DNA from 2 places in the Stenotrophomonas forensis genome. Region 1 is predicted to be linked to the other one. Evidence: riboswitches for the same ligand, from Rfam matches in the RefSeq annotation. Region 1 holds a riboswitch; the other holds the start of a gene.

Region 1 (5,391 bases):
GATGCGCGAGGCGTGATGAAGCTGCCGGCCAGCGGCCGGCACTACCACGGGGGCTGCACATCCGGCGTGCGATGCTGATCGTGTGGGTCGTCACCGGCCCGTCGAACAGGAGTTCCGCATGCTGCGCAGCCGTCCGTTCCTGATGTTTACCGGCCAGGCCGAAGCCGCCCTGGCCCTGTATGCCGAGGCCTTTGCCGATTTCCGGCTGCTGGCGCTGCAACGCCACCCGGAGGGGCCCGGTGCCGGCGTGCCCGGCCAGGTCCGCCAGGCCATCTTCCTGCTCGGCGGCACCCACTACCTGTGCTTCGACAGCCTCGATGTGCACGGTTTCACCTTCACCCCGTCCATCTCGCTGTTCGTGGAGTGCTCCGGCGCCGAGCAGTTCGAGCGCGCGGCGCGCGTGCTGGGCGAGGGCGGCCATTGGCTGATGCCGGTGGGCGACTACGATTTCAGCAACCGCTACGGATGGGTGCAGGACCGCTTCGGCGTGTCCTGGCAGTTGAGCCTGGGGCAGATGCCGGACCCGTGATCGGATTTTTGTGGGTGTGGACCTTGCTCCACAGACCCTTGAAAAAACGGCCCGCTTGCGCGGGCCGTTTTCATTTCCGATGGATCGAAGGCTTACGCCTCGACTTCATCGTCCTTGTAGGCATCGACCGGGATGCAGGCACACATCACGTTCTTGTCGCCGTACACGTTGTCGACGCGCGCTACCGGCGGCCAGTACTTGCTCTGCTTCAGGCTGGCCAGCGGGAAGGCGGCCAGTTCGCGCGGGTAGGCGTGGGTCCACTCGCTGGCGGTCACTGCGGTGGCAGTGTGCGGTGCGTTCTTCAGCGGGTTGTCCTCGCGGTCCAGGCGGCCGTCTTCGATCGCGCTGATTTCCTCGCGGATCTGGATCATCGCGTTGATGAAGCGATCCAGTTCGTGCAGCGATTCGCTCTCGGTCGGTTCGACCATCAGCGTGCCGGCCACCGGGAAGCTCAGGGTCGGGGCGTGGAAGCCGAAGTCGATCAGGCGCTTGGCCACGTCCTCGGCACCGATGCCGCTGGTCTTTTCCAGCGGGCGCACGTCGAGGATGCACTCGTGCGCCACCAGGCCGTTGCGGCCGGTGTACAGGGTCTTGAAGTGCGGGGCCAGGCGCTTGGCGATGTAGTTGGCGTTGAGCTGCGCGACCTGGGTGGCCTTGCGCAGGCCTTCGCTGCCCATCATGGCGATGTACATCCAGCTGATCGGCAGGATCGAGGCGCTGCCGAAGCTGGCCGCGCTGACCATGCCGACCGGGCCGTGGTCACCCAGCTTGCCCGGCAGGAACGGGGCCAGGTGCTCCTTGACCGCGCACGGGCCGACGCCCGGGCCGCCACCGCCGTGTGGGATGCAGAAGGTCTTGTGCAGGTTCAGGTGCGAAACGTCCGAACCCCACTTGCCCGGCTTGGCCACGCCGACCAGCGCGTTCATGTTGGCACCGTCGGTGTACACCTGGCCGCCGTGCTTGTGGATGATCTCGCAGATCTCCACCACCTCTTCCTCGAACACGCCGTGCGTGGACGGGTAGGTCATCATGATCGCGGCCAGGCGGTCGCTGTACTTTTCGGCGTTGAGGCGGATGTCTTCGACATCGACGTTGCCGTTGGCGTCGGTCTTGGTCACCACCACCTTCATGCCGCACATCTGCGCCGAGGCAGGGTTGGTGCCATGCGCCGAGTCCGGAATCAGGCAGATATCGCGATGACCTTCGCCGCGCGAGCGGTGGTAGGCGCGGATCGCCAGCAGGCCGGCGTATTCGCCCTGCGCGCCGGAGTTCGGCTGCAGGCTGACCGCGTCGTAGCCGGTGCACTCCACCAGCATCGCTTCCAGCGTATCGATCAGTTCCTTGTAGCCCAGCGCCTGGTCGGCCGGCACCAGCGGATGGATCTGCGAGAACTCCGGCCAGGTCACCGGAATCATCTCGGCGGTGGCGTTGAGCTTCATGGTGCACGAGCCCAGCGGGATCATCGTGCGATCCATCGCCAGGTCCTTGTCGGCCAGCGAACGCAGGTAGCGCAGCAGTTCGTGCTCGCTGTGATGGGTGTTGAACACCGGGTGGGTCAGGAACGCGGACTGGCGCTGCAGGCCGGCCGGCAGCGCATCGGCGGTGCTGGCATCCAGCGCGTCGACATCCAGTGCGGCACCGAATACGGCAGCCACGGCAACGATGTCGGCGCGGGTGGTGGTCTCGTCCAGGCTGATGCCGACCGAGTCGCTGTCGATCGCGCGCAGGTTGTAACCGGCGGCGCGGGCCTTGGCGTGGATCTCATCGGCGTGCACGCCGGTGACATGCAGGGTGTCGAAGAAGTCGCCACCGACCTGCACGCCGGCCGTGCGCAGCGCCGCGGCCAGGATCGAGGCCAGGCGGTGGGTGCGGCGGGCGATGCGGGTCAGGCCGTCCGGGCCGTGGTAGACGGCGTACATCGACGCCATCACCGCCAGCAGCACCTGCGCGGTGCAGATGTTGGAGGTGGCCTTCTCGCGGCGGATGTGCTGCTCGCGGGTCTGCAGGGTCAGGCGATAGGCCGGGTTGCCCTGCGCATCGACCGAGACGCCGATCAGGCGGCCCGGCATCGAACGCTTGTAGGCATCACGGCAGGCCATGAAGGCAGCGTGCGGGCCACCGAAGCCGAACGGCACGCCGAAACGCTGGCTGTTGCCGACCACGATATCCGCACCCCATTCGCCCGGGGCGGCCAGCAGGGTCAGCGCCAGCAGGTCGGTGGCCACGGCCACCAGGCCGCCGCGTGCGTGCACGGCATCGACCAGCGCCTTGTAGTCGCCGACCTGGCCGAAGGTGTCCGGGTACTGCAGCAGCAGGCCGAAGGCTTCCGCTTCCAGTGCCTCGGCCGGGGTGCCGACGCGCAGCACGATGCCCATGGGCTCGGCGCGGGTGCGCAGCAGTTCCAGCGTCTGCGGGTGCACGGCGTCGTGCACGAAGAAGGTGTCCGACTTCGACTTGGCCGAACGCTTGGCCAGGGTCATTGCTTCAGCGGCGGCGGTGGCTTCGTCCAGCAGCGAGGCGTTGGCGATTTCCATGCCGGTCAGGTCGGCGCACAGGGTCTGGAAGTTGATCAGCGCTTCCATGCGGCCCTGCGAGATTTCCGCCTGGTACGGGGTGTAGGCGGTGTACCAGGCCGGGTTTTCCAGGATGTTGCGCAGGATCACGTTCGGCGTGTGGGTACCGTAGTAGCCCTGGCCGATGAAGCTGCGCAGCACGGTGTTCTTGTCGGCGATCGCACGGATCTTCGCCAGTGCCTGCACTTCGGTCATCGATTCGGGCAGTGCCAGCGGTGCGGGCGACTTGATCTTGGCCGGCACGATGGCATCGGTCATCGCATCCAGCGACGCGTGGCCGACGACGTCGAGCATCTGCGCGATCTCGGCATCGTTGGGGCCGATGTGGCGCTCGACGAACGCGGAATGGTGCTCGAGCTCACGCAGGGAAGGGGTGTTCTGGGACATGGCGAAGGATCCGTCAGGAAAGGGCACACGCACGGGCACAAGCCGCCGGTCGGCGGTCTGCGGGGCGCCCCTCTGTCCTTTTGCCTGAGAGTTTGGAAGTGCGGCTGGCCGCAGCTTCGTGCCCCTTCGGCGCCGGATCGAACCGGTCTCTCCAGAGTTGTGTTACGGGTGGTATCGGGCCTGAGCGATTACGGGCGTTGCGCCTTCGGCAGCGGTGTTCCGCTTCTCCCACCGTGTTGCCCGCCGATTATAGCCCGTCGCGGGCCCGTGGGCCGCCCCCGGCGGGTGCGGCCGCGCCTGAATGGCCGATGGCCCGTCCGTACGTTTTGTGCACTGCTGCATGGCATCGGGCGCAATCCCCACCTATGATGGGCGGATACCCGAATTCATCTGGCGCCGTCCCTGCTGCAGGGGGACCGGCGCCCGCCGTGCGTGCCACGCATGGCCCTGCCGGACGCCTTCCCCATGACCGCCGCTGTTGCTCCTTCCACCCGCCGCATGGCCCTGCTGCTCGCCGGCCTGGCCATGTTCGGTCCGTTCTCGATCGACACCATCTTCCCGGCCTTCCCGCAGCTGGCCCAGCGCCTGGCGGTGGACGAGGTGGCGGTGCAGCAGACCATCAGCGTGTACCTGCTGTTCTACGGCCTGATGAGCCTGGCGCACGGCCCGCTGTCCGATGCCTGGGGCCGCAAGCGGGTGATCCTCGGCGGCCTGGTGGTGTTTGTCGGCGCCTCGGTCGGCTGCGCGCTGTCCACCGACCTGACCACGCTGCTGGCGTTCCGCGCGCTGCAGGGCCTGTCGGCGGGTGTCGGCATGATCGTCGGCCGCGCGGTGATCCGCGATCTCTACCACGGCCATGACGCGCAGCGGCTGATGAGCCAGGTGTCGATGCTGTTCGGCATCGCCCCGGCGATCGCGCCGATCATCGGCGGCTGGATCCTGCTCAGTGGCGCGGGTTGGCCGCTGATCTTCTGGTTCCTGGTGGTGTTCGCACTGGTGCTGCTGGCGGCCACCGCACGCTTCCTGCCGGAAACGCATCCGGTCGAGGCGCGGGTGCCGCTGTCGCCGCGGGTGCTGATGCGCGACTACGTGCGCATCGGCTTCAATCCACGTTTCCTGCGCCTGGCGCTGGCCGGCAGCATCGGCTTCGGCGGCATCTTCCTGTACATCTCCTCGGCGCCGGTGTTCGTGATGCAGCATCTGCATCTGGGCGAGGGCGGATTCGCCTGGCTGTTCATTCCGACCATCGGCGGCATGACCACCGGCTCGTTCCTGTCCGGGCGCATGGCCGGGCACGCCACGCCCACCCGCCAGGTCGCCATCGGTTTCGCGCTTTGCGCATTGTCGGCACTGCTGAACGTCGGCTACGTGGCACTGGCGCCGCAGTTCGTGCTGCCGTGGGCGGTGCTGCCGATTTTCCTGGGTGGCATGGGCATGGCGCTGATCTTCCCGATCCTGGCGCTGGCGGTGCTGGACATGTACCCGCATCAGCGTGGCCTGGCGTCTTCGCTGCAGGCCTTTGCGCAGCTGATGATCAGCACCGTGGTGGCGGGCGTGGTATCGCCGCTGCTCAGTGCCAGCCCGTTGCACCTGGCACTGGGCCAGGCCGCCTTTTTCGCCCTCGGTTTCGTGTTCTGGTACTGGGAACACCAGCGCGAACGCGTGGCGCAGGCAGCCTGCACGGGCCATTGAGCAGCGCGCAGGGGTAGGGCGGGGCGCGATGCCTGCAACCCTTGCGACCGAACACCACCGGATTAGGCTGGGGACTCCAGCCAGCCGGTGCAGGGGTGCACGACAGCCAGCCGATCCAATGTCGTTGCATGAGGTTCCCCCATGGCTGCGCAGCAGACCTACCGCCTGTTCGAGGTGGCGCTGAAAGAGCGCCGCGTGCTTTCCCCTTCG
Region 2 (5,391 bases), 710 kb from region 1:
GCCAGCGCCGGTTGCGCCTGCACGGCATCGAGCAGCGCGGGCAGCTCAGGTTCGGGCACGGTGAACAGCACGCTGATCGGCGCGGTCTGCGCCAGCGTCACCAGGCCTTCGGCATCGCTGGAGCGCACCAGGTTGCCCACGTCCAACCGGCGCAGCCCGACGCGGCCACTGACCGGTGCGGTGATGCGGGTGTACTGCAGCTGCAGTCGGGCTTCGTCAACTGAGGCCTGGTCGCTGAGGCGGCGGCCTTGCAGCTGGCGCACCTTGCTCTGCTGGTCGCTCAGTTCCTGCCCGGATACGTAGTTCTGCTTCTGCAGTTCGCGGTAGCGCTGCAGTTGGCGTTCGGCGTTCTCCAGCTCGGCCAGGTTCTGCTGCTGGGTACCCTGGGCCTGTGCCAGCTTCACCTCATACGGGCGTGGATCGATCTGTGCCAGCAGGTCGCCTGCTTTGACCTGCTGGCCTTCCTGGAAGTGCAGGCGCAGCAGCTCGCCATCCACACGGCTGCGTACCACCACGCTGTGCAGCGGGGTGACCGTACCGACCGCCTTCAAGCGCAGCGCCAGCGGCTCGGCGCTGGCGCGCGCCACGCGTACCGGCACCGTCTTGACCGGCGCACCGTCGCTGCTGCCGGCGTCGTTCCGGGGCCACAGCCACCACGCCAGAAGGGCGACGAGGGCGATAGCCAGCACCACCCATAACGGGCGGGCACGGCGGAAACGGGAACTTTCGGCGACAGACATGGGGCATCCTGCGCCCTGCGCGCGCAGGGTCATGCGGGCCCGTCGGCGCGTACACGGCAACCACGGGCAACGGGGAGGGAGTGTCTGGCGGGGCCGCGGGCGCGGCGTGGCTGGATGCCGTCGCAGCAGCGACGGGGTGACAATGGTAGCCAATCACTCCGGCCAATGCCGCATGACCAACGTCATGCAACGCAAGCGGTAGTGCCGGCCGCTGGCCGGCAACCGGCTGGAATCTGCGGGCGTGTGCCGTGTTGCCGGCCAGCGGCCGGCACTACCGTCAAGCAATCAATGCACTTCGTCGTGATAGACGAACTTCGGCATTTCCCAGCGGTAGTGGATCGCCAGCAGGCGCAGCGCGAAACCGCCGCCGAGGCAGCACAGGATCGCGGTCGCGTCGGCCACGCCCCAGTGCAGCAGCAACAGGTACACCGCACCGGTCAGCAGCGAAATGATCGCGTACAGCTCCTTCTGGAAGATCAGCGGCACCTCGTTGCAGAGGATGTCGCGCAGCACGCCGCCGAAGGCACCGGTCAGCATGCCGGCGATCAGCACGATGGGCGTGGCATGGCCGGCCTCGCGCGCGATCGAGCAGCCGATCAGGGTGAAGGCGATCAGGCCCAGCCCGTCGAGCACCAGGAAGGTGCGGCGGAAGTGGTGCATCCAGCGCGCCACCCAGGTGGCGATCAGCGCCGCGCATACGGTGAAGGCAAGGTACTCGGGATGCTTCACCCAGCCCAGTGGATAGTGGCCGAGCAGGATGTCGCGCAGCGAACCGCCGCCGAGGGCGGTGACGCAGGCGATCATGACCACGCCGAACAGGTCCATGCGGCGGCGGCCGGCAGACAGCGCGCCGGTCATGGCTTCGGCGGAAATGGCGATCAGGTAGATGATGGACAGCAGCATGGGGCAGGCTCCGGGCGCGGTGGGGCCGGCCATGCGCGACTACCGCCCCTGCATGCGCAATGACGGGATGACGATGACCGGTGCCGCTCCCGCTGTCCTTTTGCCTGAGAGTTCAGCGGCGTTGGCCGCGTGCCCCTTCGGCGGATCGTCCCGGGCGTGCCCGGTGACCTCTCTCCAGCTCGGCGAGTCGAATGCATGGTTGGTGGGATTCCAGCCCACCGGCCTGAGCGATCATGGGAGCCTGCGCCTTCGGCGGGCGCCAGCGCGGCGCCTCTCTCCTGCATTCGGGCGCCAGTATATCCGCTGCAGTGCAGCACGGCATAATCCGGCCATGGCCCCGTCCCTCCGCCCGTGGTTCCTGTACCTGCTCGAATGCCGCGATGGCAGCTATTACGCCGGCATCAGCACCGACGTGGACGCGCGATTCGCCGCCCACCGGGCTGGCAAGGGCGCCCGCTACACCCGGGCCCGCCCGCCGCTGCGGGTGCTGGCCGTGCGCGAGTACCCGGACCGGGCCGCCGCTTCGCGCGCCGAATGGCAGCTCAAGCAGCAGCCGCGCGAACGCAAGCTGGCCTGGCTGCAGGCACCTGCCGGGACGCTTCTGTAGATCCACGCCATGCGTGGATGGGCTGCCCGGCCCATGCGATGATCGCCCCGCGCCCAGAGCTGGAGACCCGGATGTCCACGATTGCCCTGCTGCTCGCTCTTTCCGCATCAACGAGTCCCGCCGCCGACCCGGCCACGATCGCGGCCATCGAAGCCACCTGCCACGACTACGTCGATGGCCAGCTTGAAGCCGATCCGCAGCGCGTCGCCCGTTCCCTGCATCCGGACCTGGCCAAGCGCGCGGTGCTCGGCGATACCCCCGACGAACGCCTGGGCCTGCGCCGCATGTCGAAGGAAGAGCTGGTCTCGCTGACGAAGCAGGGCGCGCTGAAGACTCCAAAGGATCAATGGGACCGCCGCTGCACGGTGCTGGACGTGACCGGCAACGCGGCCTCGGTGCGACTGGAAACCCCGTGGTTCGTCGACTACTTCCACATGGGGCGCTTCGACCAGCGCTGGGTCATCGTCAACGCGCTGTGGTACCCGAAGCCGAAGGCGCAGTAGAGCGGAGCCTACGCTCGGCTTCTGCAATCCGCGCGAAGCGCAGCCGAGCATGGCTCGGCTCTACAGGAACATGCACGCGGCCCTACCGCCTTGGCCGTCGGTCTTCCTGGTCATCGCCGAAAATGATGCGTGCGCTGCGCTGGTAGCTCCAGTACGCCACCGCCCAGTTCAGCAGCACCACGATGCGGTTGCGGAAGCCGATCAGGAAGAACACGTGCGCGGCCAGCCAGAACCACCAGGCCAGGATGCCCGACAGCTGCAGCCGGCCCAGGTGCACGATGGCCGCCATGCGGCCGATGGTGGCCAGGTTGCCGTAGTCGGCGTACTTGAACGGACCGGGCGCGGGCTTGCCGTGCAGGCGCGCGCGGATCACCTCGGCCACGTACTTGCCCATCTGCTTGGCCGCAGGGGCCACGCCGGGCACCGGCTTGCCATTGGCCTGGTTCAGTGCGGCCAGGTCGCCAGCCACGAACAGCTCCGGGTGCTCGGGCAGGGTCAGGTCCGGCTGCACCTGCACGCGTCCGGCGCGGTCCAGCGGCACGTCCAGCGTGCGTGCAAGCGGTGAAGCGGCCACGCCCGCAGCCCATACCACGGTGCGGGCCGGCACGAACTGCTCGCCCAGCATGAAGCCCTGGCTGTCGATGCTGCTCACCGGGGTGCCGGTCAGCACTTCCACGCCCAGCTTTTCCAGCTGCCGGCGCGCCTTCAGCGAAAGCACTTCGGGGAACGAGGACAGCACGCGCGGGCCGGCTTCGACCAACCGCACCTTGGCGCTGGCCGGGTCGATGTGGCGGAACTCGTTGCGCAGCGTGTGCCGTGCAATTTCGGCCAGCGTGCCTGCCAGTTCGACACCGGTGGGGCCGCCGCCGACGATGGCGAAACTCAGCCAGGCGGCCTTTTTTGCCGGGTCCGGTTCGGCCTCGGCACGCTCGAACGCCAGCAGCAGTTTGCGGCGCAGGGCGATGGCATCGTCCAGGGTTTTCAGGCCGGGCGCATCATCGGCCCATTGGTCGTTGCCGAAGTAGGCGTGGGTGGCGCCGGTGGCCAGCAGCAGGCTGTCGTAGTCCAGCATGCTGCCATCGGCCATGCGGATCTGCCGGGCCTGCTTGTCGATGGCCACCACTTCGCCGAGGCGGACTTCCACATTGCGCTGGTGGCCAAGGATATGGCGCAGCGGTGCCGCGATATCCGGCGCGGACAGGCCGGCGGTGGCCACCTGGTACAGCAGCGGCTGGAACAGGTGATGGTTGCGGCGGTCGACCAGGGTGATGCGTATGCGCTCGCGGGCCAGGGCGCGGGTGGCCCAGAGACCGGCAAAACCACCGCCGACAACGACCAGGTGGGGAACGCGCTCACGACTCATCGACTCACTCCAGTGGGGGCATTGGGGGAAGCGCCTGGCATCTTCGCACGGCGGCCGCCTGTCACGTCAGCGCCCGCGTGGATCGGCGATACTCGGGTTCAGGCAACCGCCCGTGAGGAGCCCATGAGCGAACCGGAAAAGCGCATCGCCCTGTTGATCGACGCCGACAATGCGCCGGCTTCGAAGATCGACGAGGTGCTGGCCGAAGTGGCCCGCTACGGCGTGGCCAACGTGCGTCGCGCCTACGGCAACTGGAAGAGCCCGCGGTTGAAGGGCTGGGAAGCGGTGCTGCACGAATATGCGATCCGCCCGATCCAGCAGTTCGCCTACAGCAAGGGCAAGAACGCCTCGGACATGGCGATGGTGATCGACGCCATGGACCTGCTGTACGCGCGCAACCTCGATGGATTCGCCATCGTCTCCAGCGACGCGGATTTCACCCCGATGGTGATGCGGCTGCTGACCGATGGCGTGAAGGTGTATGGCTTCGGCGAGAAGAAGACGCCCGAACCGTTCGTCAACGCGTGCTCGAAATTCACTTATCTGGAGGCGCTGGGCCAGACCCATGCCAGCGTTCCGGATGCCGAGCAGGCCTCCAGCGAACAGGCCTCGAACGAACCGGCGACCAACGACGATGCACGGCCGCGCAAGAGCGGTGCGGAAATGCGCAGTGATACCCGGCTGGTGAAGATGCTGCGCCGTGCGGTGTCGGCGGCCGAGGGCGAGGATGGTTGGTCGCATCTTGGCCCGGTCGGCAGCCAGATCGGCAACCAGGCCTCGTTCGATCCGCGCAACTATGGCTACGGAAAGCTGAGCGATCTGTTGGCGGCGATCGGCCTGTTCGAACTGAAGAAGGACGGCAAATCCTCCTACGTGCGCGCACTGCCCAAAAAGAACCGGTAGTGCCGGCCGCTGGCCGGCAGCGCCCAGAAGCCAGATCCCGCATCCGGCGTGCACACACCCACACCAATCAGGCGTATCGTTGCCGCTCGCATTGCCAGCAGGGAATACCCGCATGTTGAAGATCTGGGGCCGTCGCAATTCAAGCAACGTCCGCAAGGTGCTGTGGTGTGCCGAAGAAATCGGCCTGCCGTATGAATCCATCGAAGTCGGCGGCAGCCACGGTGGCACGCAGACGCCGGAGTACCTGGCGATGAACCCCAACAGCCTGGTGCCGGTGATCGAAGACCATGGCCTGCCGCTGTGGGAATCCAACGCGATCGTGCGCTACCTGAGCGCGCGCTACGCGCTGGGCACGCTGTACGCCGAAGACCC

What was found. Region 1 has a riboswitch for glycine ahead of gcvP (aminomethyl-transferring glycine dehydrogenase). Riboswitches for the same ligand answer to the same signal wherever they lie in the genome.
Region 2: linked by a shared signal. The riboswitch ahead of K5L94_RS19740 (trimeric intracellular cation channel family protein) and the one ahead of gcvP (aminomethyl-transferring glycine dehydrogenase) in region 1 are both predicted to bind glycine.

What each region holds. Positions count from the first base shown of each region.
Region 1 covers NZ_CP082270.1:3,590,715-3,596,105, reverse strand. Annotated here, with positions in the region: gene K5L94_RS16670 (amino acid permease) at 1-16, shown strand, start outside; gene K5L94_RS16665 (VOC family protein) at 119-529, shown strand; gene gcvP (aminomethyl-transferring glycine dehydrogenase) at 622-3,489, opposite strand; glycine riboswitch at 3,552-3,654, opposite strand; gene K5L94_RS16655 (multidrug effflux MFS transporter) at 3,955-5,181, shown strand; gene K5L94_RS16650 (siderophore-interacting protein) at 5,323-5,391, shown strand, end outside.
Region 2 covers NZ_CP082270.1:4,302,214-4,307,604, reverse strand. Annotated here, with positions in the region: gene K5L94_RS19745 (MdtA/MuxA family multidrug efflux RND transporter periplasmic adaptor subunit) at 1-740, opposite strand, end outside; gene K5L94_RS19740 (trimeric intracellular cation channel family protein) at 1,026-1,643, opposite strand; glycine riboswitch at 1,728-1,831, opposite strand; glycine riboswitch at 1,845-1,934, opposite strand; gene K5L94_RS19735 (GIY-YIG nuclease family protein) at 1,975-2,250, shown strand; gene K5L94_RS19730 (nuclear transport factor 2 family protein) at 2,322-2,753, shown strand; gene K5L94_RS19725 (NAD(P)/FAD-dependent oxidoreductase) at 2,836-4,116, opposite strand; gene K5L94_RS19720 (NYN domain-containing protein) at 4,240-5,019, shown strand; gene K5L94_RS19715 (glutathione S-transferase family protein) at 5,132-5,391, shown strand, end outside.